4 regions of the Bacillus pacificus genome follow, and region 1 is predicted to be linked to each of the others. Evidence: riboswitches for the same ligand, from Rfam matches in the RefSeq annotation. Region 1 holds a riboswitch; each other region holds the start of a gene.
The links. Region 1 has a riboswitch for S-adenosylmethionine ahead of LMD38_RS19245 (YezD family protein). Riboswitches for the same ligand answer to the same signal wherever they lie in the genome.

Region 1 (7,905 bases):
AGGATTAAAGAATGTGGTACTTGCTCCTCACGTAGGAAATGCAACATTCGAAACGCGTGATGCGATGGCCGAAACGGCGGTAAGAAATATTTTAGCTGTATTAAATGGCGAAGAACCTGTAACGCCTGTCAATCAAAAAGTATTCGTTACAAAATAAAAAGAAACCTTCCGATTCCGGAAGGTTTCTTTTTATTTTTCTTTATTTGCTCTTTTTGATGGTCGTTGTCTAAGGAATTGAGATAGCATGTACAAAATATATAGTGGAATAGCAATGAATAAGAAAACAGAAAAATTACCGAATCCTGTTTGGTACATTGTGATAATGATGCCCACTAAAAATAGTGTAATAATGATGCTATATCGTGGAATTGGTACATCTTTTAAACTTGGGATACGAATGCGGCTCACCATTAAAAATGCGAACGTTACAAATACTGTAATAAGAACGATTTTTGGAATGGTATGTGAAAATAATGTTAAGAAAGCAACAAGCCCTCCCGCTGCTGTAATCGGTACCCCAGTGAAGTATTTCATTGAAGTAGAAGATGGTGTTACATTAAATCGTGCTAAACGATATGCTCCGAAAAGAGGGAATAGCCCCGCTATGTATAGTCCGATGATTCCATAATTAGAGAAAGATGTGTAATACATGAGAACAGCAGGTGCTGCACCAAATGTTACGACATCCGCAAGCGAGTCAAGCTCTTTTCCCATTTGTGAATCAACACGTAATAAACGAGCAACACGCCCATCAAGACTATCTAACATCATCCCGATAAGTACTAAAATAGCAGCTGATTTATAATATCCTAAAGATGCATAGCCGATTGACAAGAATCCACTATATAAATTTCCGAGCGTAAATAAGTTTGGAATAGCTGCTCTATACAAAATCTGATCCCTTGCTTTCTGTAATAAATTCTTAATTAGTGTATGAAAGTTTACTTATTTTATCATACCATAAATTTCTTCCTCATACGAAAGAAATTCCCAATTTGTGAAAGATTTCATAGAAGAATGATTGGAAAAATAAGTGAAAAAAGAAGCAACTTTTATAAAGTTGCTTCTTGTATTATTCAAAGTTCGTTGTCATAGTTCCAGTTTTATACCGATTGTTAGGATCGAAACGTAACAAATCTCCATAAATGAGTTTGTCGGAAAGTTTCAATTCTGTTTTTGCTTTTTCAATATTCGGTTGACATAATGAGATGTCTGCTTCTTCACCTGTGTTTCGTTTATAGCACATGTTTTTTGTATACACATAATCTTCCGAAACGAAGCTACCATCACGCATTACCATAAGAGGGTCTTTTTCTTTAATAAATAGGTCAGTTCCAAATTCAACTGATTGATTTGTTTTAATACCAAGTAAATGAAGTAGCGTTGGTTTAATATCAATTTGACCAGACACTTTAGAAATGACTTTACCTTCTTGACCAGGCACGTGAATGATGAGAGGGACACGTTGTAATTGCATAGAATCAAACGGTGTAATAGCGTCTTTCCCAAGGAACTGAGCCATAGCTGCGTTATGGTTTTCAGAAATACCGTAATGATCTCCATAAATGACAATAACGGAATTATCATACAGACCTTCTTCTTTTAATTGTTTAATAAATTGTTTAAGAGCTTCATCCGTGTAACGAACAGTTGGAAAGTAACGGTTTACAACACCACTTTCTGAATTAAACTCATCAACATATTGATCTTCTGGATTTAGAAGAAATGGAAAATGGTTTGTTAAAGTAATGAATTTTGTATAGAACGGCTGTGGTAAAGATTTTAGCTTTGGAATAGATTGTTCAAAGAACTCTTTATCTTTTAATCCCCAACCGACAGACATTTGTTCTGTGCCTACGTAATCATTTAAATTAAAGTAACGATCATATCCAAGTGCAGGATACATTACATCACGATTCCAAAACGTTTTATCGTTTGAATGGAAGACAGCAGAAGAATATCCGTATTTCTTTAATTGTTCTGGTGTAGCTGTATATTCATTTGTTGCATGAGTAAAGAATACAGAACCGCGGTCTAACGGATAAAGTGAATTTTCAACGATAAATTCAGCATCAGAAGTTTTACCTTGTCCTGTTTGATGATAGAAGTTATCGAAATAAAAGCTATCTTTAATAAATTCATTTAAAAATGGAGTAATTTCTTTTCCATTTATTTTTTTATTAATAACAAAACTTTGTGTAGATTCCATTGAAATTAAAATAACATTTTTGCCTTTTGCAGCTCCAAATAAGTTTTTATCAACTTGCTTATCTTTTGAGTCTGTATAGTTTTTAATTTCAGAGAACCCGTCCCCACTCGCAAATACACGTTCAGCTGAAGATTTAGATTGAAGTGTAATATCAAATAGATGATATGTGTATAACCCTAAATTTTTCACGACAGTTTGACGGTCAAACGAGCGTGAGAACATTTGTGGTTTATAAATAATGGAAACAACAATTTGTAGTGCTAATAGAGCTGTTACACCGCTAAAGAAAGTTCTCTTTTCAGAGCGAGAAAGCGGCGTTTTGTCGCAAAATGATGGGAATTTACGCGAAAGAAACATTAAGATGATCGCATCTGCGAATAACAGTAATGTTTTATACGTAAAGAGTTCTTTTATACTCGTCCCTAAATCAGCCATATTATTTGTTTGAAATAATACTGGGAACGTAACGAAATCGTTATAAAAACCATAAAACATTGCATTTCCAAATAAAATGAATGATAGTATAAAACTAATTCCAACTATAATGCGATTTCGGTGTTTAGATGCAAATAAAGCAAAACCGAAAAATAAAAGTAACGCAGCTAGTGGATTAATAAAAAGCATAAATTCTTCAAAGAAATTATCAATTTTAATATCAAACGCTAGCTTGTACACAATATATGTTTTTATCCATAATAAAACGACTGCAACGAGTGCGAATCGCAGTTTTGGAAACAGACGTTGTAGCATAATATACTCCTCTCCTAAAAAGCATGACGGTTCTTGTGGGCCTATTTGATTAGCGCCTCATTTTATATATACGAACAGTCCTTTATTATTATGTTTATTATACTATGAGTATCATTATACGAAAATAAAAGAGAGTTGTGGACTTTTTTATAACAATTGAGTAGAAAAAGGGCAGTAGGAGACAATAAAATGGAGTTTCTATGTATGATTATTATCGTGCGCGGAAAGAATCGTGTAACAATACGGAGGTTATAATGCGAAAATTATTATATTTTATAGTATGCAGTAGTGTTATACTTTTTGCTTCACCAAGTGTGTCGGTAGCTCAATATGATGCACCTCTTATGGAAGATGCCCTTTATTCTGTGTTATTCCCGAAAATAAATAAAGCAATCGAAAAACAATATGGGAGCTTGAAGCCTTATCAATGCCCGAAAATTATTAGTTTAAAAAAAGTGTATAGCGGTACATATTTATTTCAAGCAGTTATTGAAGTGACAAAGTATGAACGTGTTGCAGGGAAAATTGCGCCACCATTTGAGAAGGTAACGATTACATTTAATAACGAAGAAGGCGAATGGGAAGTGACAAAGGTTTCAGTAAAGCGCTTACCAAACGATACGAAACTAAACTGTAAAAAAGCAATATAAAAAATTGTTTGACAAATAAAATGGTCCTTTGGTATTGTTAATAGCAACAATTAGATGTTTGAAAATTAAATAGACTTACCTCATCTACTCTCAAAGGTAGAGGCCGCGATAGGAAAGAGTAAGCTATGGGAGATTTAATGGAATCTGTGATCATAGGTTGAAAGGGACTATTGCCGAAATATAAGAATAACCATATTATTCATATATTGGGACTGCATTGAATAAATGTAGTACTGTCATAAGATTTATTTTATGGAGAGCTATTTGGAGATGTTGATGCGGTTTCTTATTTTGAGGAGATAACAACTCGTTTATTTTTTCAATATATATTTTTCCTAATAAGAAACGCGTGTGAACATTGTTCCGCGCGTTTTTTGTCTATCTAAAAGCGTGCTGCAATGAATAGAAGATTGGGGTTATGAGTTTTAGAGGAAATAAGGGAGGAATTCAAATGTATTTACACGGCACAAGCCGAATCAATGGGCAAGGACACTTAGAAATTGGAGGGTGCGACACGACGCAGCTAGCAAAACAATACGGAACACCACTTTATGTATACGATGAAGAGTCAATTCGAGGAAAGTGCCGCGCGTTTCATCGTGCTTTTAAAGAAAGTGGGTTCTCTTATCAAGTAGCATATGCAAGCAAGGCGTTCTTGTGCATGGAGATGTGCCGAGTAGCTCGTGAAGAGAATATGTCATTAGATGTTGTTTCTGGAGGAGAATTATATACTGCACTACAAGCAGGATTTCCGGCATCGCGCATTCATTTTCATGGTAATAATAAAACAGATGAAGAAATTGTGATGGCTCTTCAGGCGAATATTGGTTGTTTTGTCGTAGATAACTTCTTAGAATTAGAAATTTTGCATGATTTAGCAGTGCAACATGGGAAATTTGTGAACATATTAATTCGTGTAACGCCCGGAGTAGAGGCGCACACACATGAATATATTACAACAGGTCAAGATGATTCAAAATTTGGGTTTGGCGTGTCAAATGGTCAAGCGATGCAAGCAATTGAGCTTGCTTTACAAAAATCAAATTATAACGTGTTAGGAATTCATTCACATATCGGATCACAAATATTTGAAACGGCTGGCTTTGTGCGAGCGATTGAAGTTCTTCGTCAATTTTTAGAAGCAGTGAGAGAGCGAACAAACTATGTAGTAAAAGTGCTAAATGTAGGGGGAGGATTCGGAATACGCTACACAGAGTCCGATGCACCATTAACTCTTGAGACGTATGTGCGAGCTGTAACAAGTGCAGTGAGAGAACAATTTACAGTATGTAATTATCCATTGCCAGAAATATGGGTTGAGCCAGGTCGTAGCATTGTAGGGGATGCTGGAACGACACTTTATACAGTCGGATCTGTGAAAGACATTCCTGGTATTCGGAAATATGTATCAGTGGATGGTGGGATGACTGATAACTTAAGACCTGCTTTATATAACGCTCGTTATGAAGCGATGTTAGCGAATCGAGGGAATGATGAGAACGAGGAAGTTGTTTCGATTGCAGGGAAATGCTGCGAGAGTGGAGATATGTTAATTTGGGATATTAATCTACCGAAAGTTGCTTCTGCGGATTTACTAGCAATTTCTTGTACTGGGGCATACGGGTACTCGATGGCGAATAATTATAATCGGATTCGTAGACCAGCTGTCGTCTTCGCGAAAGGTGGTACATCACAAATTGTTGTAGAGCGCGAAACATATGAAAATATTATTGGGAACGATCGCATACGTATTAAAGAACTTGTTTAAATGAGGAAAAAGGAGTTGTTCGGATGGGCAATTCCTTTTTTATAAAATAAAATAATTAAAATATATCGGAAAACTAGGATTGAAAAAAATCAGAATTGTGATAAAATACAAATACAAAGCTTATCAAGAGAAGCGGAGGGAACTGGCCCGGCGAAGCTCGGCAACCTGCTTATAGAAAGCAAGGTGCTAAATCCAGCAAAATGGAATCCATTTTGAAAGATAAGGTAAAATATATTACCGAACAGTCTTTTCGAAATGGGAAAGATTTTTTTTATGAATAAAAAGGGGGGCTGTTCGCGTGAGCGTACGGGAACATTTTGAGGAAGTATCTGAGAAAATTGAAGCGATGCTTGCTGATATGAAATATGGTTCAATTACAATTGTTGTGCAAGATGGAAAAGTCATTCAATTAGAGAAAAGTGAAAAAGTACGTTTAAAGTAAAAAGCGCTGACTAGAAAAACTAGAGGCGGTTTTAACCTATTTCATTAGGTTAAAACCGTCTTTTTGCTTTTACAGGGGGAAAAAACATGTTGACGTATGAAACGTGGGAAGAAAATGATGTTTCATTTTCAGAAGAAGATGAAACGAAAGGCGCGTTATCTGTATTAAGTTGGGCTTATAAAGAATATAAAAGTGAAATTGTATACGCATGTAGCTTCGGAGTGGAAGGGATGGTACTGCTGCATCTTATTAACCAAGTAAATCCATCTGCTAAAGTTGTATTTTTAGATACTAACGTACATTTTCAAGAAACATATGAATTAATTCAAAAAGTGCGGGAACGATTTCCTTCATTAAATATTATAGAAAAACAGCCAAAACTTACACTTGATGAACAAGCCGGATTGCATGGTGACAAGCTATGGGAGAGCAATCCTAATCTCTGTTGTAAGATTAGAAAAATTTTGCCTTTAGAAGAATCATTAGCGAATGAAAAAGCGTGGATATCGGGACTGAGGAGGGAACAATCAGAAACCCGTAAGCATACAAAGTTTATAAATCAAGATCATCGCTTTCGATCTATTAAAGTTTGTCCGCTCATTCATTGGACGTGGAAAGAGGTATGGCGATATGTATACAAACATAGTTTGCCGTATAACCCATTACATGACATTGGATATCCAAGTATTGGGTGTGAGAAGTGTACGTTACCTGTAGGAGAGGGTGGCGATTCAAGAGATGGTAGATGGGCCGGGAAAGTAAAAACTGAATGTGGCCTTCATTATCAATAAGGTGAATTTGAAAATAAAGCTAAGAGAGGGTATAGAAAATGAGTACAAGAAACGGATTAATAAATCGAATAGACGAGACATACGACGTATCACAAATTGAAAAAGAAATTGGGCTAGACAACATTGCATTAAGTGATTTAGAACTATTAGCGACAGGGGGATATAGCCCGCTTACTGGTTTTTTAGGAAGGAAAGATTATGATTCGGTTGTAGAAACGCTTCGTTTAAATAATGGAAGTGTTTGGAGTATACCTATTACATTACCAGTAACAGAAGAGGTAGCAGAGACGCTAAAAGTTGGAGAGGAAGTAAAACTTGTTAACGGTGGAAATGTATATGGTGTCATTCAAATAGAAGATATTTTTGTGCCTGATAAGGAAAAAGAAGCGTTACTAGTGTATAAAACGACGGATGAGGCTCATCCAGGAGTGAAAAAATTATACGAACGACCGAACGTTTACGTCGGAGGAGCTATTGTTCTGACGAAACGTTTTGAAAATAATCCGTTTCCTTCTTATCATTTAGATCCAATTGAAACGAGAGAAGAATTTAAAAAACGTGGTTGGAAAACAGTAGTTGGATTCCAGACGAGAAATCCGGTACATCGTGCTCATGAATATATTCAAAAATCTGCTCTTGAAATTGTAGATGGCCTCTTTTTAAATCCGCTCGTTGGGGAAACGAAGTCGGACGATATTCCTGCTGATGTAAGAATGGAAAGTTATGAAGTATTACTTCAAAACTACTATCCGAAAGATCGTGTCTTTTTAAGTGTATTTCCTGCAGCAATGCGTTACGCAGGACCGAGGGAAGCGATATTCCATGCATTAGTCAGAAAGAATTTTGGATGTACCCACTTTATTGTAGGACGCGATCATGCAGGAGTAGGAGATTATTACGGTACTTATGAAGCACAAGAAATTTTTACAAACTTTACAGTAGAAGAGTTAGGGATTACACCGTTATTTTTTGAGCATAGTTTTTACTGCACGAAATGTGAAGCGATGGCTTCAACGAAAACATGCCCGCATGGAAAAGAGGATCATGTCATCTTATCTGGTACGAAAGTAAGAGAACTATTAAGAAACGGTGAGGTTCCGCCAAGTACATTTAGTCGTAGAGAGGTAGTAGAGGTACTAATTAAAGGTTTGAAAAAAGAAGTAGTAACAGAATAGGGAGAGAATGAGATGGATACGAATATTACTTGGCATACAGCTTCTGTTTCAAAAGATGAGAGAAGAGTGAAGAATGGGCATCATAGTTTTGTCATTTGGTTTACTGGTTTATCAGCTTCG
Region 2 (7,905 bases), 960 kb from region 1:
GCACAAACTTACTTGTGCTCTTTTTCGTATACCGCAAACAACATATCTCGAAACAATGTATTTAAACTCTCAATATCGATCCCTAATCCCTTTTCAATTCCTTTTACGTATTGCTGATAGTAATGAATTTGTTCTTCTAAAAATTGATTCAACACCTCAATTTTCAATCCAACATCTAATTCAGTACCTGCCTTTTTCTTTATTAACAACCGTTCAATTTCATCTAATACGCTACGCTCTATTGATAATTCTGTAATTAATCGATCGAATTCTACAGGAGGCAAAGTTATTTTCTCCTCTAGCCACTTACAAGCCAAAATAGGACGCAATACATAAAAGTACTTTTTCAATTTTACATTCTCACCTTGCAAAAATTCACGATAATTTTTTGAAGCCATATGTAGGTAATGGTATATCGTTGCTTTTGGATCAAAATTCTTTTCACTCATTTGCTGAAGCTTTTCTGGAAAATTAGAGTTTTTCGAATAAAAAATGGGTGATCGAATCCATTCGAGTAAAGCTGGGTTTGACTTTGCAAATAGTTGTAACGCTTTTTTTATATCCCATCCGCTTATATCTAAATCATCACTAATCGGATACTCAATTACATCTCGTTTATCATGAATGGATAAATACCATTCTACCGGGTGCATATAAACGAATCTAACATCATAATCACTATCTTTTGATGGAAATCCCCATGCACGACTCCCTGACTCCACAGCGAATAAAATTTTCACATCATTTTCTTTCTCAATTCGTTCTAACTCCAACTTAATTTTCTCTCTCATTTCATACCCTCTCTATTTTTTGATTATTTCCTTGGAAATTCGACAAATATATTACTAAGTTTACTACATACTAAAATAGCTGTCAGAAAATTTCCGACAGCCTGTCAAAATTCGTTATTTTTTACTTGTTCTTTTCAGTTACACTAACCGCAATTCGTTCAAACTCTTTTTGAATCTCCTCTTTGTATGCATCTACTTTTGAAAAATCCATAGCAGCAATATAAATTCGTTCTAATTTATCACGAACTGATTTCGCTTTCGCTAAAAAAGACATCGCCTCATTCATTTTTGCTTTATATTGAATAGAGACGTCACGAATTTCCTCCGCATACTTCTCATCCGTCCCTGGTGTTACAATAAGGGCATACATATCTATAATTTCATCACCTTCACGGCTCGGAAAATATTCATGTGGTGCGGTGCTATCGAAAATCGCAAACCCTAATTCTCTTACGATAACCATATCAAGACTATTTGGATCAAACCCACAATGATATACTTCAACTTCAAATCCTTTTTCTTCTGCTACCTTAGCTAATTTTTTGAGCATTGTTGATTTCCCAGAACCTGGGCGTCCTTTTATAAAATAACGATGTGGTAATCCTTCTGTTAAGTTAGGAACAAAATCAACTGCTCCTTTCGGTGTAGCTGCTCCTAAAAACCGATGTTTCACAAGCGATTGTTTCCCAACTTTATCTGTAAATAATTTCTGAATGAGCTGCTCGGTTAGTTCGTTCGCTTTATTAAAATCAATATTACTAATATATATTTTCTCCCACTCATCATGTATAACTAATGCCTCGTTAAAACGAGCGTAAGCAGCTTGAAAAGCTTTGCTTGCTTCTGAAACAAATCGTTCAATTTCCACTTTCTGCTTTCTTAACTTATCTGAATCCCAAGCAATTCCTAAATTAATATACTCCTCGACAACTCCTGGCATTTTTGGCTCAATAACATGCGGTGATGTTCCATCAACAATTCCTACTTTTAACTTCGGGATAATGACACCATCAACCGATTTATTATCAGAAGAACAGTGTAAAAATTCAATATCATATCCCTTTTCAACCCATTCACGACCTATTACCTTAATTAAAGAAGATTTTCCCGTTCCAGGTCCACCCTTTAAAATAAATAATCTGTTTAGTCCTTTTAAATTCTCTTCATATAAATTATGAAATCCTCTAGCTGTATTTCCACCAGCATAATAATTCAATACCTTCCCTGTCACTGCACTCACTCCTTCGCAGCATTCTATTTACATAAGCTACAATATGCGAGCAACTTTATTTGGGTGAATACCTATTTTGTGTTGCACAGAAAAAGGAAATGAATTACAATTTTATTATCACGAAAATTCCGAACTTTAAATTGAATATACCTTTATCAAGAGAGGCAGAGGGACCGGCCCTTTGAAGCCCAGCAACCTCAGTTTATACAAACTGAATAGGTGCTAATTCCTGCAAAATGCATTGCATTTTGAAAGATAAAACGTAACTATTGTGTGCAAAACTCATCTTTCTTGATTATGAAAGGTGAGTTTTTTATATTTCAAAATATATACTTGGAGGTATTTAAAGTGAAAGTAATTGACCTATCCCAAACATTTGAAAACAATATGTCTCAATTTCCTGGAACACCAAAAATCAATTTAGAAGCCATTACAAGTGTTGAAGAGACAGGATATCAAGTTACAGATTTTCATTCTGTCGTTCATGTTGGTACACATTGTGATGCTCCTGCTCATTTCATTTCAGGCGCAACGACTATTGATCAATTGCCCCTAGATCAATTTGTAGGTGAAGCTGTTCTTATTGATGTAACTCATGTACAAGAACGAAAACTACCTAAAGAAGTATTACACAATGCTGACATAAAAGAAGGTGATATTGTCATTTTCCATTCCAACCTATCTAATAAATGGAATACAGAAGCGTATGAACAAGAAGCCTTTTATCTTTCCGAAGAATTAGCTGAAGAATTAGTTCAATTAAAAGTAAAATCTGTCGGTTTAGATTTCATTTCTCCTGACGAGGTAACGACAGAAACATCACCGATTCATCACATACTACTTGGGAATAATATTTATTTAATCGAAAACTTAACAAACTTAGATGCCATTAATGCGAAACGTTTCTTTTTCTCAGCAGCACCTTTAAAAATTAAAAATAGCGACGGTGCTTTCGCAAGAGCATTCGCTGTAATTTTTTAAACAAACTATACAAAAAAGCAAAGATCATCATTGACCTTTGCTTCTATTTCTTTTATTTAAACTAAGAAAGAATTGCTCAACGCGAGGACGTAACCAAGCTAAATAATCTTTCTCTTTCTTCTTTGTACAAGCTATTTCTTCCCCATCGACCATTCCGACAAGCTCTAGCTCTAACAGTTGCCTCGTAAATGCTAACATATTTATTTCTTCTTCCGGATACTCTTCTTTTAATTTCTCCTCAATTTCCCCTAATAAAAAACCGTCACGCATCATTGCCAATGCATCAATCCAAAGTGGCGGCATTTCATATTTTTCTCCTGTAATTGTATCTTTTACAATATAATTCTTTTGCTCTTTTCGAAATTGAATCGTGTGCAAGCATACAGTCGAATTTAATGTTAATTCCATCATACCACCTCTTTCATAATATCTGCATAGAAAAAAGGATGCGCGTGCACCCCTTCTTTTTCTAACACTACCGAACCGTTACATGAATAACAAATCTCATGTCGATATTTTCCTCCATTATAAACGAAGTATTTTATAAAAAAAACCCTTCTCGAAACATTTTATAAAATGTTTATATTTACGCAACAAGAACACTTTTCTGAAAAATATTTTCTTCTAGCGCATTATGCTATCGGTAAAAAAATCTCCACTTTCATTCCTAGCTCTCCGCTACTTTGAATCGCAATACTTCCTTGCTACTCCTCATGATCAATACAAAAACTCTACATATTATCTCATTAAATGATAAGGAAATTACTTTCAGGACAATATGTACGTTTATAACGCGAAAAGGAAGGAGATTTCCCCTTCCTTTTCATCACAATTTATATCCACCTTACTCGATCATGTAGCAATCCATCCGTAAAGTCATTTCCACCAACTACAAAATCATTCATATATAAATTCAAATATTCTCCGTACTTACTTTCTGTATTTAGTAATAATTCCTCTACATAATAGGCACCTTGTTTAAAGTTATCGAACAGTAAACTACACAAGCCAGCATAAATGCCACATCCTACTTGGAAGTATGTCGCATTCGTTTTATATTTATGAAAAACTTGACTGCTATTCATCACGTTATACATATAGGTCTCGCTATTTTCATAAACGAGTAATACACCGACTAGATCCTCGCCCGCAATCTCTTCTTCAGCTGGATTAAATACTTTACGATTCCAATTCCATAGATCTTCTACCTTATCTAAATTCTGTCTAATTATATTTGTTGTATACTCGTTAATTCGATAAAGAAACCCTACTTCCATGTTAAAGTTTTTCCCTAAAATTAAAACTTCCTCATGCGGCATCAAACAACCATAAAACTCTTTCTCTCCCAACTTTACTTTATACTCTGAAGCATATACATCTTCATAAAAGTAAAGAGGACGATGATGACTCATATACATCGGATAACTCCATATCGCTTCATCTAGAAATCGCTCTACTGCCCATGAAGCATACAGTGTATGAGGCTTTATAAGTGCTGTATCATTCAAAAATGACGTATCATGTTCTACTATATAGCATGCTCTTGGCTTTTCATTCGGGCGTTCCTTCATAAGTTCAACAACCATCCATTGAACGACACCTGGATTCATACCTGAGCCTATAATTGCTTTTGTATTTGTAAATTTATCTTTTTCCTTCTCAAATCTCGTATATCTTTCCGTAAGCTGAAAGCCGATTAAACTATCGTCCTGATCTACTGCCTCGTTTTCCAAAGCTGAATTAATATAACAAATTCCAAGTTCATTACAACAGCTTAATACTCTGATCGTATCTGCCCCCGAAACATCAATAACAACGCTCGTACTACTTTCTTTTAAATGCTTTTTAAATGTCACTACATCTTGGAGGTCTATTTCGGATAAAAACAATTGATCTTTCAAATTTGGAAACAACTCGTCATAATACGTCCTATCTTTTTGTTTTATATCAACCAAATAAAATGTAACATTCTTTATCACTTCATAAATCGGGTCTTTTTCATTTACTATCGCTTGATTTAAAATCGCTAAAACTGCTTTTGCTGCTCCACCAGCACTGCCAAGTAATGTAATCGATAACGAATTTGGAAACTGCTCCACCAACAAAACCCCTTTAATATATTAGTTAAGCAGTTCTCCCTCAAAAAAATAAATTGAATACATCAAAAGATAGCTCGTACATATTCTTTATAATTTCGCACAAAATTTCCTCTTCAACAGTCATACTAACATATTTATATTCAATTCATTTTTTCCCTCATATTCAAATCGATCTAAACAAATAGGCTCGACCTTTTCTTCTACATATAAAAGAAAAAGCCAGCCCTTTCAATTAACTTACGGACAATGGACAGATTTTACATGTTGAATATTTACATACATTTTCGCATCACGCGCCTTTAATATTTCAATATGACCTTCATCAATTTTTGCCATCTTTCCGATTTTATTAGATTCCTCACCTAAATCGAACACCATGATTTTGCCAGCCATTTTAATAAGCTGTTCTTCAAAAGTTCGAGCTAACGTAATATTTAATGGATTCACGGGGAGTTCATTTTTATTGAGGGCATAAGGCACTTGATTTTCTTTATACGGAATTAACCATTTCAAATGCTTTAAAGATATATACACTGTTTTATAAACCGGGCTATAAAAAACGATATAATCGTTCATTACACTTGTAACATATCCATGTATTGGAGCATTTCCAGCTACATAAATTTCTGTAAAAATCCCTTTAGAGGTACTTAATACTTTCCTCAAAGAAATTGAAGGAGATTCTCTCTTAATGACAGAATCAACATCTGGTTTTGCTACTTCTTCATCATGTGGTCGTAAAATTTTATAATGTTGTACATGATATAAAGATATATATACGTAGTCTTGTCCATTGTAAAGAACAACGATATCATTTCCTACGTCTATTAATACACCTTTAAATCTTTTTTCACCGATTAATTTAATATATATATTTTCTCCAATATTTTTATTCAACTCATTCATCTATATCCTCCTTCCTATAAATTTCTTCTTTCCTGTCTTCGGTAAAAAAATAATCAGGGCAAAGTTCTGTCTTAATAGTAAGTAATTCCTTTTCATACTATCGAAATAAGAAATTGTTCTTCTCTTTCCCTCATAATGCCCCTCTTATTTATTAAACATTATTCATCTTCATTCTTTTTACATTTAACTACTTGACTCACACTCTTAATATGATAATTAATGATATAAATGACCTCATCACAGTTTACTAGTGTAATACATTCCTCATGCACTTCACTTAATAAGCCTTCTACACACTCTGGGCCGCCACGATTAATCTTTACCCACTTATACTTCAAGTCACATAATACATCGACAAAAGTATCATCATCAGAGCAGAAACATGAAACATAGCAATCGTCACATTTACTTTCTTTCACTTTCTTAACTAGACTCTTCACGTGTTTCAATTGGTAATATACTAATTCACCAAGAGGGAGTTGTAATGTAAGGTAATCTCTTCCTAACGATACAAGTACCCCTACTCGACTCTCTGGGCCACGAAGATTTACTTTTACAGTCTCACCAACTAAGCACTTAATTTGCTCACAGCATAATACACTCTCCAAATTCATATCCTCCTTTCTTATTATCTTCCTCTACTTGATGGTCTTTGTGCGCGCTCTCGACCTGAACAACAGCTTTCATTATTACTTTCTTCGCTCTCTTCGCACGCTACTGTGACACTCTTAATATGAGGTACTGCAACTAATATAACTTCTTCTTTTACAATTAATGTCACAAACTCACAAGAAACATCTTGTAAGATACCTTCAACTTTCTCTGGGCCACCACGATTAATTTTCACCCAACGATATTTGAAGCTTTGAAGTAGCTTTTCAAAGTCACCTTCACACTCACATTCCAACCATCCACAATCATCTGCTTTACAATCTTTCACATTTTTTGTAACGCTTTTCAGATGACGAATCTGATAGTAATAGAGCTCTCCTTTTTCATTCTTTAATACAAAGTAATCCGAACATACTGCGACTATTGTTCCTTTTTGAGATTCTGGACCACCCCTGTTTACTCTCACAAAAGATCCAATTAAATCTTCCAAGAAATCACAATGAAATAAACTCACGAGAAAACCCCTTCCATTAATTTATAAGCTTTTGCACTGATAGTATATGTATCTGTACAGGTTACGTTCTCTATGTTTGTCCTAGCTAGAAAAAATATGCTTTTAACATGGTAGACTACTACCTATCAAAATTTGAAGAAAGGCTAACAACTCCTTATGCTTTAATATCTTTAAACAAAAAATCCCTTATGAAGATACATTTCTGCATATCTTCATAAGGGATTTCCCATAGTTTAATCTTCGTCTTTAACATCCATATCTTCTGGAATGGGTTCGTTCAATATTTCTTCCACTAATTGCTTATATTTCTCCATTTGTTCTAAATGTGTATTGAATTGTTCTTTATTTAATAAATATTGCTCTCCATCAAATAGTGCACGAATTTTCTTTTGCTGAATTAACTCTTCAATATACGACTTTGGTAAATTCAAATACTCCGCAGCTTCTTCTACTGTTATATACAACTCGTTCATTCCTTTATTATTTTTTCCTATATACTGTATCTTACTTTATTTTTGTAAACAAATAAAAAAGATTTTGTAAATGCAACCTAAAAAGCAGGTAGATGCATTCCATATATTGTATAATAGTATATAGTAAGAATTTTTTAAATATAGAATGGTATTACCCATTTACACAAAGGAGAGTTAACATATGGCTACTCGTCACATCATTACAATGTTAGAAAAAACATTACAAATTGAAACAGAAAACACAATTTCTCATTTAACTGCATCTTTATCTGATCGTATTCTTTCTCAAAGTGCAGCA
Region 3 (7,905 bases), 2.6 Mb from region 1:
CTAAAATAATTTCAACGAGATTTTTCCCAATATCATGCACATCACCTTTTACAGTTGCTAATAATACTTTCCCTTTTTTCGCACTATCGCTAGATTCCATATGTGGCTCTAAATAACTTACAGCAGCTTTCATACTTTCAGCACTTTGCAATACTTCAGCAACGATAAGCTCATTATTATTAAATAATCGTCCTACCTCATCCATTCCTGTCATAAGTGGGCCATTAATAATATCCAAAGGTTTTCTTCCTTCTGTAAGTGCGAGACTTAAATCTTCGTGTAAACCTTGTTTCGTACCTTCTACAATGTAATTTGCGAGCCTTTCATCAAGAGTTAATGTTTCTTGGACAACAACATCTTTCTTTTTTGCCACGCGATAGAAGTTTGTAAATTTTTCTAACGTCTCTTGCGTCGTTTCAAAAAGCAATGCATCTGCAAGGCGTTTTTCTTCATCAGGAATTGACGCATAGCGCTCTAATTTTTCCGTATTTACAATCGCGTAATCTAACCCTGCTTTCGTTGCATGATATAAAAAGACGGAATTTAACACTTCGCGACCAGCTGGTGGTAAACCAAATGATATGTTACTTACACCTAAAATCGTTAAACACTCTGGTAATGCTTCTTTAATAAGGCGAATCCCTTCTATCGTCGCAGCCGCCGAGCCAATATACTCTTCATCACCTGTCCCTACAGGAAATACAAGTGCATCAAAAATAATATCTGATGGGCGTATACCATATTTCTTCGTCAATAACTCATAACTTCTTTTCGCAATTTCTAGTTTTCTTTCCGCACTTACTGCCATTCCATCTTCATCGATTGTTCCAACTACAATTGCAGCACCATATTTACGAAGAAGCGGTGTCACTTTTTTAAATCGCTCTTCTCCATCTTCTAAATTAATTGAATTAATAACAGCTTTCCCTTGAATATAAGTAAGAGCTCGCTCCATCACATGTTCATCTGTTGAGTCAATCATAATCGGTACTTTTAACACTTTCGTAACTTCTGCCAAGAAGTTTTCCATATCTTCTATTTCATCGCGGTCCGGGTCTGCCATACAAATATCAATAATATGAGCATTTTTCTTCACTTGCGCTCTAGCGATTTCAGCAGCCTCTTCAAATTTCCCTTCTGCTACTAATCGTTTAAATTTACGTGATCCAATAACATTTGTTCTTTCACCAACAAATAACGGTCTCATAGAGTCATCATATTGCAGTGCCTCTAATCCACTAACCCCATGTCCCGCTCTCTCTTGCTGTTCACGAGGTTTAAGAGACGTTAATGCAGATTTCATTGCTTTTATATGTTCTGGTGTTGTACCACAACAACCACCGATGATATTAACCCATCCTTCTTCTGCAAATCGCTTCACTTTCTCGGCAAGCGAGGATGGAGATTCATGATAATGTCCATCTTCATCAGGAAGACCTGCATTTGGATAACAAGAAATGTAACACTCCGATAAATCAGATAGAGAACGAATATGGTCTCTCATAAACTCCGGACCAGTCGCACAGTTTAATCCAACAGATAATGGCTTCATATGTTCTACCGATAAGTAAAAAGCCTCAATTGTTTGCCCAGCTAGAGTCGTTCCCATCGGTTCAATCGTTCCCGAAATCATGATAGGTACAATTGTATTTAGTTCATCAAAAGCCGCTTGAATTCCAATATAAGCAGCCTTCACGTTACGCATATCTTGACTCGTCTCAACGAGTAATACATCCACTTCTCCTTTCAACAATCCTCTTGCCTGCCGCGTATAGGCTTCAATTAATTCTTCAAACGTTACACCACCAGTAACACTAATCGCTTTCGTCGTCGGTCCCATTGCTCCCGCAACATATACTTCCTTCCCGCTTTCTTCGACTGCTTGCTTCGCTAAACGCGCTGCCTTCTCATTTAGCTCCTCGTCTAAATGAGATAACTCATAATCACTTAGTACAATATTGGTTGCCCCAAATGTATTTGTTTCAATAATATCCGCTCCAGCTTTAATATAAGCTTTATGAATCTTTAAAATAACATCTGGTCTTGTTTCTACTAAATACTCATTACAACCTTCGTACTCCTCTCCTCCGAAATCTTCCGCAGTTAAATCCTCTTGCTGGATCATCGTTCCCATTGCACCATCTAATATTAAGATGTTATTTTGTAATTTTTCTTCTATACATTTCATCAATTAATACCTTCTTTCACTTCTTGCTTTTCTCTCACATATTTAACAAGATGTTCTGTAATTTCATATTTTAGAAATGGTGTAATAAGATAAATGCCGTTAAAGTATTTCATCGCAGCATCGATCAATTCTTGAGAAATACGAATCCCTTCCTCAATTGCTGCCTCTTTCGTTTCATGTCCATCCATTCTCTCTCTTACTGCTTCAGGTAAAGTAATACCGGGCACCTCAAAATGAAGAAAATCTGCATTCCGTTTACTTATTAATGGCATAATCCCAATAAAAATAGGTTGTTCTAAATGCTTTGTCGCCTCATACACTTCTTCAATTAACGCGATATCATAGATTGGCTGCGTTAAGAAATATTCTGCTCCAGCATCTATTTTCCGTTCCATTCGCTTAACCGCTGCTTTTAAATGTCTTACATGCGGGTTAAATGCACCGCCCACAGAAAACCTTGTTGCCGGTCCAATGGATTTCCCTAAAACGGAACGCCCATCGTTCATTTCTTTAATCATTTTAATGAGCTCGATAGAGGACAAATCATATACAGAAGTGGCACCTGGAAAATCACCAACGCGTGCTGGATCTCCAGTTAAAGCTAACACTTCTTCCATCCCTAACGCTGATAATCCTAGTAAATGAGATTGTAGTCCGATGACGTTATGGTCTCTACATGTTAAGTGCGTCAATACCGGAATATCATGCTTCGTTAATAATGCTCCCATTGCCATATTCGAGATACGGGGCGATGCTAACGAATTATCTGCTAGAGTAATAGCATCTGCTCCAGCTCTTTTCAATGCTCTTGCGCCTTCAAAAAACCGCTGCGTATCTAACGTTTTTGGTGGATCTAATTCCACTACTACTGTCGTTTGTTTTTTTGCTTTCTCTGCTAAAGTGACATGAGCTTTTGAACGTTTCTCATGTGTATGAACTACTTTCGGTCTTTGAACCGTATCCTTTTCTATTACAGGCGTAACATTTAGAGTAGCACGTTTCATACTTTCAATATGTTCTGGAGTCGTGCCACAACAACCGCCCAATAACCGAATACCTTGCTCAATAAATTTCGGTGTCATCGCTTCAAAATAAGCTGGACTTCCCTCATATACGTAGCGTCCCTCCACATAATTTGGGAGACCTGCATTTGGATATGCTGACAAGTAACCATTTTTCGGAATCGATATCATTTTAAAAGCTTCCGTCATATGAAGTGGCCCTAGTTGGCAGTTCAATCCAACAACATTTGCACCGTAATCTAAAAGCTGTTTTAATATTTCATTTACATCATTTCCATTTTGAGTCGTACCCGCCTCATGTAACGCCAATTGCGCTACAATTGGAATATTTGTTTCTTTTCGTAACACCTGGACAGCATGAAGTAATTCAAACTCATCATAAAAAGTCTCTAATAGCAGTCCATCAACCTGTTCTTCTAATAATGAACTTGCCTGTTCCAGTAACATAAATTCTCGCTCCATATCAGTTGTCGTAACCGCCCCGATATGTTTCATACCACCAATTGTGCCTAAAATTGCATTTCTGTCTGTAACAGATGCTTTCGCCAGTTTTACTGCCGCTCTATTAATTTCAGTAACTTGATTTTCTAATCCATACATACGTAATTTCGCTTCATTTGCTCCGTACGTATTTGTTTGAATCACATCTGCCCCAGCCGCTACATATTGCTTATGAATCGATATAATTAAATCTGGATCAGATATATTCAATTCTTCAAAACTACTTTGTAAACCATGTGAATGTAATAACGTCCCAACCGCACCATCACCTATTACAATTCCTTTTGATAATAAATCTAGTAATTTCACAAATCTCCCTCATTTCTATCAATATAAAAACCCCCTCTTCACTTTGAAGAGGGGGACATAATCGATCCTCCTCTTATTATGCAAAACATTCGTTTTGCAGGTATTAGCACCGTTTCAAACATTTCGTTTGAAGGTTGCCGGGTTTCACAGGGCCTTTCCCTCCACCGCTCTCAATAAGAGTTTGTCTTTATTATTTTATTTATGTAGCTAAAAGGAAATGCGTTCCCCTTTTAACAATGTTTGTTAATTTTTTTATAAATTTAGCACGCACAAATACAAAAGTCAATGACACTTGCGGAAAAATAAAAATTATTTAAAATAAAGTTGCAATTCAATTATCTTTTGTTGTAAAGTTAAAACCATAATAAAATTTCATACGAACATTCTTATCTAGAGAGGTAGAGGGACTGGCCCTATGACGCCTCAGCAACCATTAACATTTGTTAATAAGGTGCTAATTCCAGCAAATTGTGAAAGATTTGACAGATGAGAAGAAGACTCTATTCAAACCGAAAGCCTTCTTCTTAGAAGGCTTTTTTTATTTTATATTCAACTAATGGTTCAATTTAAAAAGGAGGAATTTTCACATGTCAACTATCGAAACAAAATTAGCGCAAATCGGAAACCGGAGTGAAACTACAACAGGAACTGTTAATCCACCTGTTTATTTTTCAACTGCTTATCGTCACGAAGGAATTGGTAAATCTACTGGATTTGATTATTCACGAACTGGAAATCCAACGCGCGGCCTATTAGAACAGGCAATCGCAGACTTAGAATGCGGCGAACAAGGTTATGCCTGTAGTTCAGGGATGGCAGCCGTTCTTCTTGTCCTTTCCCTATTCCGCTCTGGAGACGAACTTATTGTTTCCGAAGATTTATACGGTGGCACTTATCGATTATTTTCTGAGCACGAAAAAAAGTGGAACGTTCGATGTAGATACGTAAATACACAATCTATTAAACAAATTGAGCAAGCCATCACAACGAAAACGAAGGCTATTTTCATAGAAACTCCAACTAATCCATTAATGCAAGTTACCGATATTGCCGCTGTTGCAACTGTAGCGAAAAGACACGGACTACTTCTTATTGTAGACAACACATTCTACACACCTTATATACAGCAGCCATTAACAGAAGGTGCCGATATCGTACTTCATAGTGCAACGAAATATTTAGGTGGTCATAACGATGTACTAAGCGGACTTGTCGTTGCAAAAGGAAAGGAACTTTGTGAGGAAATCGCTCATTATCATAATGCCTCTGGTGCAGTCTTAAGTCCATTTGACTCATGGCTATTAATTCGTGGTATGAAAACGTTAGCGCTTCGCATGAGACAACATGAAGAAAATGCAAAAGCAGTTGTTGCTTATTTAAATGATGAGGATGGGGTGACAGATGTATTTTATCCTGGAAGAGGCGGCATGATCTCATTTCGTCTGAAAGATGAAACATGGATTAATCCATTCTTACAATCTTTATCCTTAATTACATTTGCCGAAAGTCTCGGTGGTGTTGAAAGTTTAATGACATATCCAGCAACGCAAACACACGCTGATATTCCTGAAGAAATTAGAACAGCAAACGGTGTATGTAATCGTCTTCTTCGATTTTCCGTTGGTATTGAAAATAGTAACGATTTAATTCAAGATTTACAGCAAGCCATTAAACTTGTAAAAGAAGGTGTAAGAATATGAGTTATTCTATAGATACACTCTTACTGCACAACCAATATAAACATGACTCGCAAACAGGAGCTGTTAACGTTCCCATCTATAACACATCAACATTTCACCAATTTGATGTAGATACGTTCGGGAAATATGACTATAGCAGGTCAGGCAATCCAACTCGTGAAGCTCTTGAAGACATCATTGCTTTATTAGAAGGCGGAACAAAAGGATTTGCCTTCGCATCAGGAATTGCAGCGATTTCTACTGCATTCCTCCTCCTTTCACAAGGTGATCACGTACTCATTTCAGAAGACGTATACGGAGGGACTTATCGAATGATAACTGAAGTTCTCTCCCGTTACGGTGTTTCACATACATTTGTTGATATGACCAATTTAGAAGAAATAAAACAAAACATTAAGCCAAATACAAAACTCTTTTATGTAGAAACACCTTCCAATCCACTTTTAAAAGTGACAGATATTCGTGCTGTTTCTAAACTTGCAAAATCTATTGGCGCCCTTACTTTTGTTGATAATACATTTTTGACACCACTATTCCAGAAACCACTTGACCTTGGCGCTGATGTCGTTCTTCATAGTGCCACAAAATTCATTGCCGGTCATAGTGATGTTACTGCCGGATTAGCAGTTGTAAAAGATACCGATCTCGCTCAAAAACTTGGCTTTTTACAAAATTCATTCGGCGCTATTCTAGGCCCGCAAGATTGTTCTCTCGTACTTCGTGGTCTAAAAACATTGCATGTACGTCTTGAGCATTCAGCTGCTAATGCCAATAAAATTGCACACTATTTACAAGAGCACGCTAAAGTTCAAAATGTCTATTATCCAGGATTACAAACACATCTTGGATTTAACATTCAACAATCTCAAGCTACATCAGCAGGAGCTGTCCTATCTTTCACTTTACAATCAGAAGACGCGCTTCGCCAATTTTTATCAAAAGTAAAATTACCTGTCTTTGCGGTTAGTTTAGGGGCTGTCGAATCGATCCTTTCCTACCCAGCTAAAATGTCACATGCAGCACTATCGCAAGAAGCTCGTGATGAAAGAGGGATTTCAAATTCATTACTTCGGCTATCCGTCGGTCTTGAAAATGTTGACGATTTAATATCCGATTTTGAAAATGCCCTTTCTTATGTAGAAGAACCTGTAAATGCATAGAGAGCAGAGAAGATATGAAATTAAGTTATCATATCTTCTTTTTTACGCTGATAAGTATATTTTTCAACCCTTCGTATAATTCATAAAAAAATGATAGATCACTATCTGTTTCCAAGTAATGAATTAATTGATATATTAAGAAGTAAAAAAGGGGCAAAAATAATGGATACATGTGCAGATGTTTTAATCGTTATCGATTTACAAAATGGAGTATGTTATAGTGGGGAGCATTTATTTAATTTACAAAATTTACTTACAAAAGTAAATAAAAGAATTTCTTCATACAGAAAATCAAATAAACCAATTCTTTTCGTTCAACATTGTGATGAAGATTTAGTACCTGAAAAAGAACTTTGGGCTATTCATTCAGATTTAGATGTTCAAAAACAAGATTTTTTTGTAAGAAAAACACATGCCAATTCTTTTTATAACACAAACTTGAAAGAGATTTTAGATCAATTATCTGTACATCGTATTGAATTTTGTGGTGCCCAAACAGAGTACTGTATGGATACCACGATTAAATTTGCCCATGGACTAGGGTACGAAAACTTCATGTTCCAGAAAGCAACCTCTACGTTAAATAATCCATTTATGTCCGCAAAAGAGACAATTGATTTTTATGAAAATATATGGAACCACAGATTTTTAAAATTGATGAAAGATGAAATCTAGAATACATAACTAACGTCTTGGTAATTCTAAGATTTATCAGCTATATTCAAACATTTCATTTTCACCATAAAGAAGCTGACTACATTCAGCTTCTTTTCTTTTAACCTGTTTTATATTCTATATATAACATTACAATTCCTTTGTCATATTATTTTAAAAATTTTGTATATTCATTTGAAAGAATAAGAAAATCATGATAAAATTGTGTTACAAATATATCTATATCTTTCAATTTTTAAAACGCATCGAAATTTTCACCCAAAAATGTCATTTTACAAAACCGTGCTAAATTATCTACTTTATTTACATCAGGGTCTCTTTTCTTACAATTTCTTTACTTTAGGAATGTT
Region 4 (7,905 bases), 1.2 Mb from region 1:
TATGTCCCTCCTATTTTTGCTATGTATTCAGCTTATTAATAAAAGAATTACTAACTCTTAAGGCAGCTCTTTTTGAAGCTGCTTTTTTATTTCTTAGGAAATAAAAATATACCATCGGGAAATAACTGAATTTTAACTTTTATTTAAATATACATTCTATTTGAATTTACTTTCTAAAATAGGCAATTTCCTGTTATTATATGGAGGTGTTTGAAAAAATGAAGAAATGAAAACGCATTTATATCGTGAATTCTTCATCCTGTTTTAGCGATCGGTAATCTTCTACTCTAGTAGTGGGGCATTACCGATCGTTAGAACGATATGTAATTATATTGGTATAGCAAAACGAAGGGAGTCTTGTAATGGACATTTTATTAGCGCTTCTTCCTGCAATTGCATGGGGAAACATCTTATTAGTAAGCGTAAAAATGGGCGGTGGTGCATATAGCCAAACGGTAGGTATGACAATCGGTGCTCTATTCTTCGCAACAATTATGTATGTATTTACTCAACCAGCTTTAACAATGACAATCTTGATTGTTGGTTTTATTTCAGGTTTATTCTGGGCTTTAGGACAAGTAAACCAATTAAAAACAGTTGAAAAACTAGGTGTTTCAACTACTGTAACAATTTCTACTGGTATGCAACTTGTTGCAACTTCTATCTTTGGGGTTATCGCTTTCCGCGAGTGGACTACTACTACAACGATCATTCTGGGAACGATTGCAATCCTATTAATCGTAGTTGGTGTTGTATTCACATCATTAGATGATAAAGAAAATGCTCAGCCACCAGGACAATTGAAAAAAGGACTTCTTACTTTAATTGTTTCTACTTTTGGCTATCTTGTATATGTAATTATTATTCGTTGGTATAACATCGATGGTTGGTCTGCTATTTTACCACAAGCAGTTGGTATGTTTGTTGGTGCGGTTGTACTGACATCTAAACATAAACCTTTTAACAAATATGCAATCCGTAATGCTTTATCTGGTTTACTATGGGGAACTGGAAACTTATTCTTACTTCTTTCACTACCACGTGTCGGAGTAGCAACAAGCTTCCCATTATCTCAAACTGGAATCGTTATCTCAACATTCGGTGCGATTGTCTTCTTAGGTGAAAAGAAAACAAAACGTCAATTGATCTTTATTGCACTAGGTAGTGTTTTAATTATTGGTGGCGCTGTATTGTTAGGTATGACAAAAGCATAAACTTATATTCTATTAATAAACCCCTGAAGCGTATGTGCTTCAGGGGTTTTCCAACTCTAATTATTTTCTAGATATAATTATTTGTATGTTTTTGTCCCTTATAATTGTTCTTCCACTCTAGTAAACCAGCTATACATATAAAGAGATTAATAACAGCTAATATTAGCATAACGTATAACCCGGAGGAAATATAAATTGAAATACTAACTACATTATATAAAATCCATAAATGCCAGTTTTCTAAGATTTTTCGACTTAGCATAAATTGAGCTACTAAGCCTAATACAGCATTTAAAGCATCTAAATATGGACTTGTTGATTCTAAATAATGAACTTGATAATAACCCCAACCAATCCATGCAGCTAAAATAAAGACTATATAGAAAATCCAACCTTTCAAATCTAAACGAACTGTTGCTTTTACCTCTTCTTCACCACTGCGTGCAATCCAATAATACCAACCATATACATTAAAGATAAATTGAAAGGCTGCCAATACTGCCATTGCATATAAACCTTGTGTAATAAAAATATATAGAAATACCGCAACAGTAATCATACCGAATAAAAAGTTGGATACTTTTTCTCTTGCTAATAGCCAAACATTGATAATTCCCATGACCGATGCAAAGATTTCAATATAGCTCGATTGAATATACAATCCAACCAATACACAAATAATACTAGTAATGAGTAAAAAGAGCGGACTTCTAATCATAATCATCTCTCCCCAGATGTGTAATAAATTCCCTATCACCAGTATAAGGAATCACTCTCCCTTTCACCATTAATTTCCTACTTTTCATTATCTATTCCATCTACAATAAGCCTTTTCTTTTTACAAAATTCTCTTAAAAATGGTATCGTTTTTTATAACATATCTCCACTAGAAAGGAATAGAGGATATGCTAACTAAACATCGAATTCTATTTATTGGTGCTGGTCGTATGGCAGAAGCTATATTTTCCGGATTACTGAAAACAAGCAAAGAATACATCGAAGAAATTATCGTTTCTAACCGAAGCAACGTAGAAAAGCTAGAACAATTACAAACGCGATATAATGTGTCTACTACAACAGATTGGAAGCAGCATGTTACATCTGTTGATACGATTGTTTTAGCAATGCCGCCTTCTGCACATGAAGGTTTATTAGCGGAATTATCTCCGTTACTATCGAGTCAACTTGTCGTAACGGTAGCTGCTGGCATTGGCCCATCTTATTTAGAAGAAAGACTTCCTAAAGGAACACCTGTTGCTTGGATTATGCCAAATACAGCTGCTGAAATCGGAAAGTCTATCTCCTTATATACAATGGGACAATCGGTAACCGAGATGCATCAGGAAACCTTGCAACTGCTTTTAAGAGGTATTGGTACTTCGCAACTTTGCACTGAGGAAGAAGTTCATCAGCTTACTGCAGTTACGGGAAGTGCACCGGCCTTCCTTTATTACTTTGCTGAAAGCTTAATTGAAGCAACAAAAAGTTATGGAGTTGATGAAGCGACTGCCAAACACCTTGTCATTCAAATGATTTCTGGCTCTGCCTCTATGCTCGAACGAACGCAAGATCCAGCTAACCTCCGCGAACAAGTAACAACACCAGGTGGTTCCACAGCTGAAGGTCTCAAAGCTTTATATGAATATAATTTTTCAGGGGCAATTCAAAAAGCAGTAGAAGCAACAAACAAAAAAGCTAGGGGGAAATAATATGAGTTTAACAAGTTTAAAAGACTATACAACATTACATAACGGTGTAAAAATGCCTTGGTTCGGCTTAGGTGTTTTTAAAGTAGAAGATGGTTCAGAAGTAATTGAGTCTGTGAAAGCAGCAATTAAAAATGGCTACCGCAGTATAGATACTGCAGCAATTTATCAAAATGAAGAAGGCGTTGGCCAAGCAATTCGTGAATCAGGTGTTTCACGTGAAGAATTATTTATTACATCAAAAGTATGGAATAGCGATCAAGGATATGAAACAACACTTCAAGCATTTGAAACTACATTAGAAAAATTAGGACTAGAGTATTTAGATTTATATTTAGTACATTGGCCTGTAAAAGGGAAATATACTGAATCATGGAAAGCGTTAGAAAAACTTTATAAAGACGGCCGTGTTCGTGCAATTGGCGTGAGTAATTTCCATATTCACCACTTACAAGACGTATTTGAAATTGCTGAAATTAAGCCAATGGTCAATCAAGTGGAATACCACCCACGTTTAGCACAAGAAGAGTTACACGCTTTCTGTAAAGAACATAATATCCAGCTTGAAGCTTGGTCACCATTAATGCAAGGACAACTATTAGATAATCCAACGTTGCAAGAAATTGCGACAAAATATAATAAATCAACTGCGCAAATTATTTTACGCTGGGATCTACAAAACGAAGTTGTAACAATCCCTAAATCTATTAAAGAACATCGCATTATTGAAAATGCAAACATCTTCGACTTTGAATTAAGTGCTGATGATATGAAAGCAATTCAAGCTTTAAATGAAGACCGTCGCGTTGGTCCAGATCCAGATAACTTTAACTTCTAGTAGAAAAACCACTGCCATATGCAGTGGTTTTTCGTTAAAGAAAACTGAAAATTTAAACTATATTTCATTCAGTTGACACTTCATCATCCAAGGTGTAAGATTTTGAATTATCAAAGAAACACAAAAATTAATAAAGTTTATTCGTTTACTCATTGTATCAAGAGAGGTGGAGGGACTGGCCCTTTGAAACCTCGGCAGCAGGTTCATTTTTTGAATACTGTGCCACTTCCTGCAAGCTTTATAGCTTGAAAGATAGAATGAGGGACTTCGTTTATATACGGGTGCATAACTTGTACGTAAAAATCCCTCTTTCTCAATATGAAAAGAGGGATTTTTTATTTTTCATTTCCCTCATCATCATCCAAACTTAATTATTTAGGAGGAAAATCAAATGAAAAAAAAGTTTGTACCCGGTATTGCGTCAGTTGTAGGAGTAAGTATTTTATTAACTGGTTGCGGTAGTTATAAAAACGAAGCAAGCGGAGCAAATGCAAAAGACGAGGCACCTAGTAAACAGGTTTTAAACTTATCTTCACCTACTGAAATACGAACAATGGATACAGCTCGTGCTACAGATACTGATTCTGGTCAAGTAATGAGAAACGTATTTGAAGGTTTGTATAATCTTGGTGAAGGTAATAAACCTGTCCCTGGTGTTGCAAAATCTCATGAAGTAAGTGGCGATAAAACGAAATACACATTCCACCTGCGAGATTCAAAATGGTCAAACGGCACTCCTGTTACAGCGAAAGATTTTGTCTTCGCTTGGCAAAGAGCTGTCGATCCAGCAACAGCCTCTGAATATGCATTTCTATTCTTTGATATTAAAAATGCAACAAAAATTAACAACAAAGAACTTCCAGCCGACCAACTTGGTGTAAAAGCAGTTGATGACCATACGTTTGAGGTAGAATTAGAACGCCCTGTTCCATATTTTATTAGCTTAACAGCGTTCCCAACATTTCTACCAATTAACGAGGAATTCTTTAAAAAACAAGGTGATAAGTACGCTTTAGAAGACAATACAATCTTGTACAACGGCGCTTTTACACTAAGCGATTGGAAGCATGAACAAAGCTTTAAATTCAAGAAAAACCCTACCTATTGGGATAAAGATACTGTCAAACTAGAGGAAATCAATTTTAACGTCGTAAAAGAAAAATCAACAGAAGTAAACCTATTCGAATCAAAACAATTAGACCGTATAAAATTAACATCCGACTTCGTTGATAAATATAAAAAAGATGCGAACTTTAAAGAACGCCCGAACGTAGGCGTACAATTTTTACGTATGAACCAACAAAACAAAGTACTACAAAACGTGTCTGCACGCCAAGCAATCGATCAAACAATTGATCGAAAATCCTTTGTAAATACGTTATTAAATGATGGATCTACACCAACCTTTGGTCTCGTTCCAAAAAACTTTGCAAAAGGGCCTGATGGAAAAGACTTCCGTACTTTAAACGGAGATTTAACCAAAGTTGATACAAAATCTGCACAAGAGTTATGGAAAAAGGCGAAACAAGAGCTTGGTTCTGAAAAAATAACATTAGAATTATTAACAAGTGATGCTGACCTTGATAAGAAAACTGGTGAGTTCTTAAAAGGACAACTAGAAAAGAATTTAGATGGATTAACAGTAAATGTGAAACCACAACCACGTAAACAACAAGTTTCACTTTTATTAAAAGGTGACTATGAAATTGGTATTGACGGCTGGAGCCCTGACTTTGCTGATCCAATTACATTCCTTGAATTGTTTACAACGAATAACCCTTACAACTTGGATCATTACTCTAATAAGGAGTTCGATGAAACAATTGAAAAAGTGAAAACGACTTTAGCTGGTGATGAAAAAGCTCGCTGGGAAGCATTACTAGCATCTGAGAAAATATTATTTAAAGACTCAGTTATCGCTCCCCTTTACCAAAAAGGCGAATCTTATTTAGAACGTTCTTATGTGAAAGGAATTGTGCAAGTAGACTTTGCAGGCCAATTAAACTTCAAATGGGCACAAATTGAAAAATAAAAGGCAAGCTGAATTGAAGTTTTTCTATCTACAACAATTATTTTATTGAAAAAATGTATTAAAAGCGGATTCTCAATAAGAGAAAATCCGCTTTTTTAATATATTATTTTAAAAAATTAATACTCCACTTTTTATTATTGACATATAGTTCTTCTCAGTGTTAATATTCTAAATAATCAAAGAAACGAAATATTTCACCATCAAAATATAACGTCTCCTATGTTGAAACATATAACGATACATTATATTTCAACATGTATATACATATAGAACACCTGATTACCTACATATACATATTTATAATAGGTTTTCTCTTCTTCTATAAATACACTTCAAGACATGGACATTATGACGTTACGAACAACACATTTAGGGAGGAACGAACAATGAAGAAAAAAGTTGTACCTGTTGTTGCATCTGTTTTAGGGGCAAGTCTATTACTAACTGCTTGCGGGGGAAATAAAGATCATGCAAGCGGAGCGAAAGCAAAAGATAAAGCACCTGATAAGCCGGCAATTAACTTATCATTCGCTTCAGAAATTCCAACAATGGATGTTGCAAAAGCAACGGATGGGGAATCCATGAGCGTAATGCGAAATGTTTTTGAAGGTTTATACGCAATGGGAGAAGATAATAAACCAATTCCTGGTGTTGCTGAGTCGGTTGACGTTAGTCCCGATAAAACAAAATATACATTCCATCTGCGTGATTCAAAATGGTCAAACGGTACTCCTGTTACAGCAAAGGACTTCGTCTTCGCTTGGCAACGTGCCGTAAACCCTGACACAGCAGCTGAATATGCATTCTTATTCTTCGATATACAGAATGCGAAACAAATAAACCAAAAACAATTACCAGTTGATCAATTAGGTATTAAAGCTGTTGATGACAAAACGTTAGAAGTACAACTAGACCGTCCTGTTCCTTACTTCTTAAGCTTAACGACATTCTCAACATTCTTACCAATTAATGAAGAGTACTTAAAGTCTCAAGGCGATAAATACGGTTTAGAAACAAATCATTTAATTTACAACGGTGCTTTCACATTAGATAACTGGAAACACGAACAAGGCTTCCAATTGAAGAAAAACCCTAACTATTGGGATGCTAAAACGGTAAAATTAGAAGAAATCAACTTCAATATCGTTAAAGATAAGTCTACAGAAGTGAACTTATATGATTCAGGACAAATTGATCGCGTTGCTTTAACTGCGGAGTTTGTTGATAAATATAAGGGCGATCCAAACTTCAAAGAACGTGCTGAAGTTGGCATTCAATTTTTACGACTCAATCAAAAAAATGAAACATTAAAAAATCAACACGCACGCCTTGCTATTAACGGCGCAATGAATAAAAAAGCATACGTAGAAACAATTTTAAATAACGGCGCTGTTCCAGCTGAAGGAATGATTCCTGCGAAATTTGCAAAAAGCCCTGAAGGCAACGACTTCCGTAAAGAAAACGGAAATCTAGTGAAAGATGATGTGAAAACAGCGAAAGAAAACTGGAAAAAAGCGAAGCAAGAACTTGGTACTGACAAAGTAACAATTGAACTCTTAACAAGTGATAACGCTTTAGCTAAAAAGACTGGTGAATATTTAAAAGGTGAACTAGAAAAGAACTTAGATGGATTAACAGTGAATTTAAAACCACAACCACGTAAACAACAGTTAAAACTACTATTAAGTGGTGACTATGAAATCGGTATTGATGGCTGGGGCCCTGACTTCGCTGACCCAATTACATTCTTAGATTTATTTACAACAGATAGTGCGTATAACTTCGATAAATACTCTAACAAAGAGTACGATGAGCTCATTCATAAAGTAAAAACAGATTTAGCTGGTGATGAAAAAGCTCGCTGGGAAGCAATGAAGCAAGCTGAAAAAATTCTATTACAAGACGGTGCTGTCGCTCCTTTATACCAACAAGGTCGTTCTTACTTACAACGCGGATTTATTAAAGGACTTGTAACAACTGACTTCGGTGGTGAGTTTAACTACAAGTGGACAGAAGTTACAAAATAATGAGTGCTAATAAAAAGGTATCCAATTGAGGATACCTTTTTATTTTATGCTTCTTTAACTACAGAGCTTTTTCCCTTTACCATTCCTT

Region 2: it holds a riboswitch for S-adenosylmethionine, as region 1 does, so the genes downstream of both, LMD38_RS24075 (cyclase family protein) here and LMD38_RS19245 (YezD family protein) in region 1, are expected to answer to the same signal.
Region 3: it holds a riboswitch for S-adenosylmethionine, as region 1 does, so the genes downstream of both, metI (cystathionine gamma-synthase/O-acetylhomoserine thiolyase) here and LMD38_RS19245 (YezD family protein) in region 1, are expected to answer to the same signal.
Region 4: it holds a riboswitch for S-adenosylmethionine, as region 1 does, so the genes downstream of both, LMD38_RS25050 (peptide ABC transporter substrate-binding protein) here and LMD38_RS19245 (YezD family protein) in region 1, are expected to answer to the same signal.

The regions. Positions count from the first base shown of each region.
Region 1 is NZ_CP086328.1:3,710,378-3,718,282, reverse strand. It holds gene LMD38_RS19270 (2-hydroxyacid dehydrogenase family protein) at 1-157, shown strand, start outside; gene pssA (CDP-diacylglycerol--serine O-phosphatidyltransferase) at 190-891, opposite strand; gene LMD38_RS19260 (LTA synthase family protein) at 1,073-2,959, opposite strand; gene LMD38_RS19255 (DUF3888 domain-containing protein) at 3,160-3,609, shown strand; lysine riboswitch at 3,699-3,880, shown strand; gene lysA (diaminopimelate decarboxylase) at 4,061-5,377, shown strand; SAM riboswitch class I at 5,495-5,603, shown strand; gene LMD38_RS19245 (YezD family protein) at 5,676-5,819, shown strand; gene cysH (phosphoadenylyl-sulfate reductase) at 5,906-6,610, shown strand; gene sat (sulfate adenylyltransferase) at 6,649-7,785, shown strand; gene cysC (adenylyl-sulfate kinase) at 7,798-7,905, shown strand, end outside.
Region 2 is NZ_CP086328.1:4,671,376-4,679,280, forward strand. It holds gene LMD38_RS24065 (nucleotidyltransferase domain-containing protein) at 9-791, opposite strand; gene LMD38_RS24070 (PRK06851 family protein) at 913-2,022, opposite strand; SAM riboswitch class I at 2,172-2,284, shown strand; gene LMD38_RS24075 (cyclase family protein) at 2,371-3,003, shown strand; gene LMD38_RS24080 (hypothetical protein) at 3,031-3,411, opposite strand; gene LMD38_RS24085 (hypothetical protein) at 3,837-5,102, opposite strand; gene LMD38_RS24090 (LSm family protein) at 5,340-6,008, opposite strand; gene LMD38_RS24095 (hypothetical protein) at 6,167-6,616, opposite strand; gene LMD38_RS24100 (spore coat protein) at 6,637-7,134, opposite strand; gene LMD38_RS24105 (helix-turn-helix domain-containing protein) at 7,368-7,607, opposite strand; gene LMD38_RS24110 (hypothetical protein) at 7,789-7,905, shown strand, end outside.
Region 3 is NZ_CP086328.1:1,092,865-1,100,769, reverse strand. It holds gene metH (methionine synthase) at 1-2,188, opposite strand, end outside; gene LMD38_RS05705 (bifunctional homocysteine S-methyltransferase/methylenetetrahydrofolate reductase) at 2,188-4,020, opposite strand; SAM riboswitch class I at 4,091-4,200, opposite strand; SAM riboswitch class I at 4,404-4,513, shown strand; gene metI (cystathionine gamma-synthase/O-acetylhomoserine thiolyase) at 4,608-5,720, shown strand; gene metC (cystathionine beta-lyase) at 5,717-6,880, shown strand; gene LMD38_RS05690 (cysteine hydrolase family protein) at 7,043-7,555, shown strand.
Region 4 is NZ_CP086328.1:4,867,693-4,875,597, forward strand. It holds gene modB (molybdate ABC transporter permease subunit) at 1-61, shown strand, start outside; gene LMD38_RS25030 (GRP family sugar transporter) at 363-1,214, shown strand; gene pnuC (nicotinamide riboside transporter PnuC) at 1,282-1,932, opposite strand; gene proC (pyrroline-5-carboxylate reductase) at 2,120-2,923, shown strand; gene LMD38_RS25045 (aldo/keto reductase) at 2,925-3,758, shown strand; SAM riboswitch class I at 3,910-4,017, shown strand; gene LMD38_RS25050 (peptide ABC transporter substrate-binding protein) at 4,150-5,790, shown strand; gene LMD38_RS25055 (peptide ABC transporter substrate-binding protein) at 6,177-7,817, shown strand; gene LMD38_RS25060 (YhgE/Pip domain-containing protein) at 7,862-7,905, opposite strand, start outside.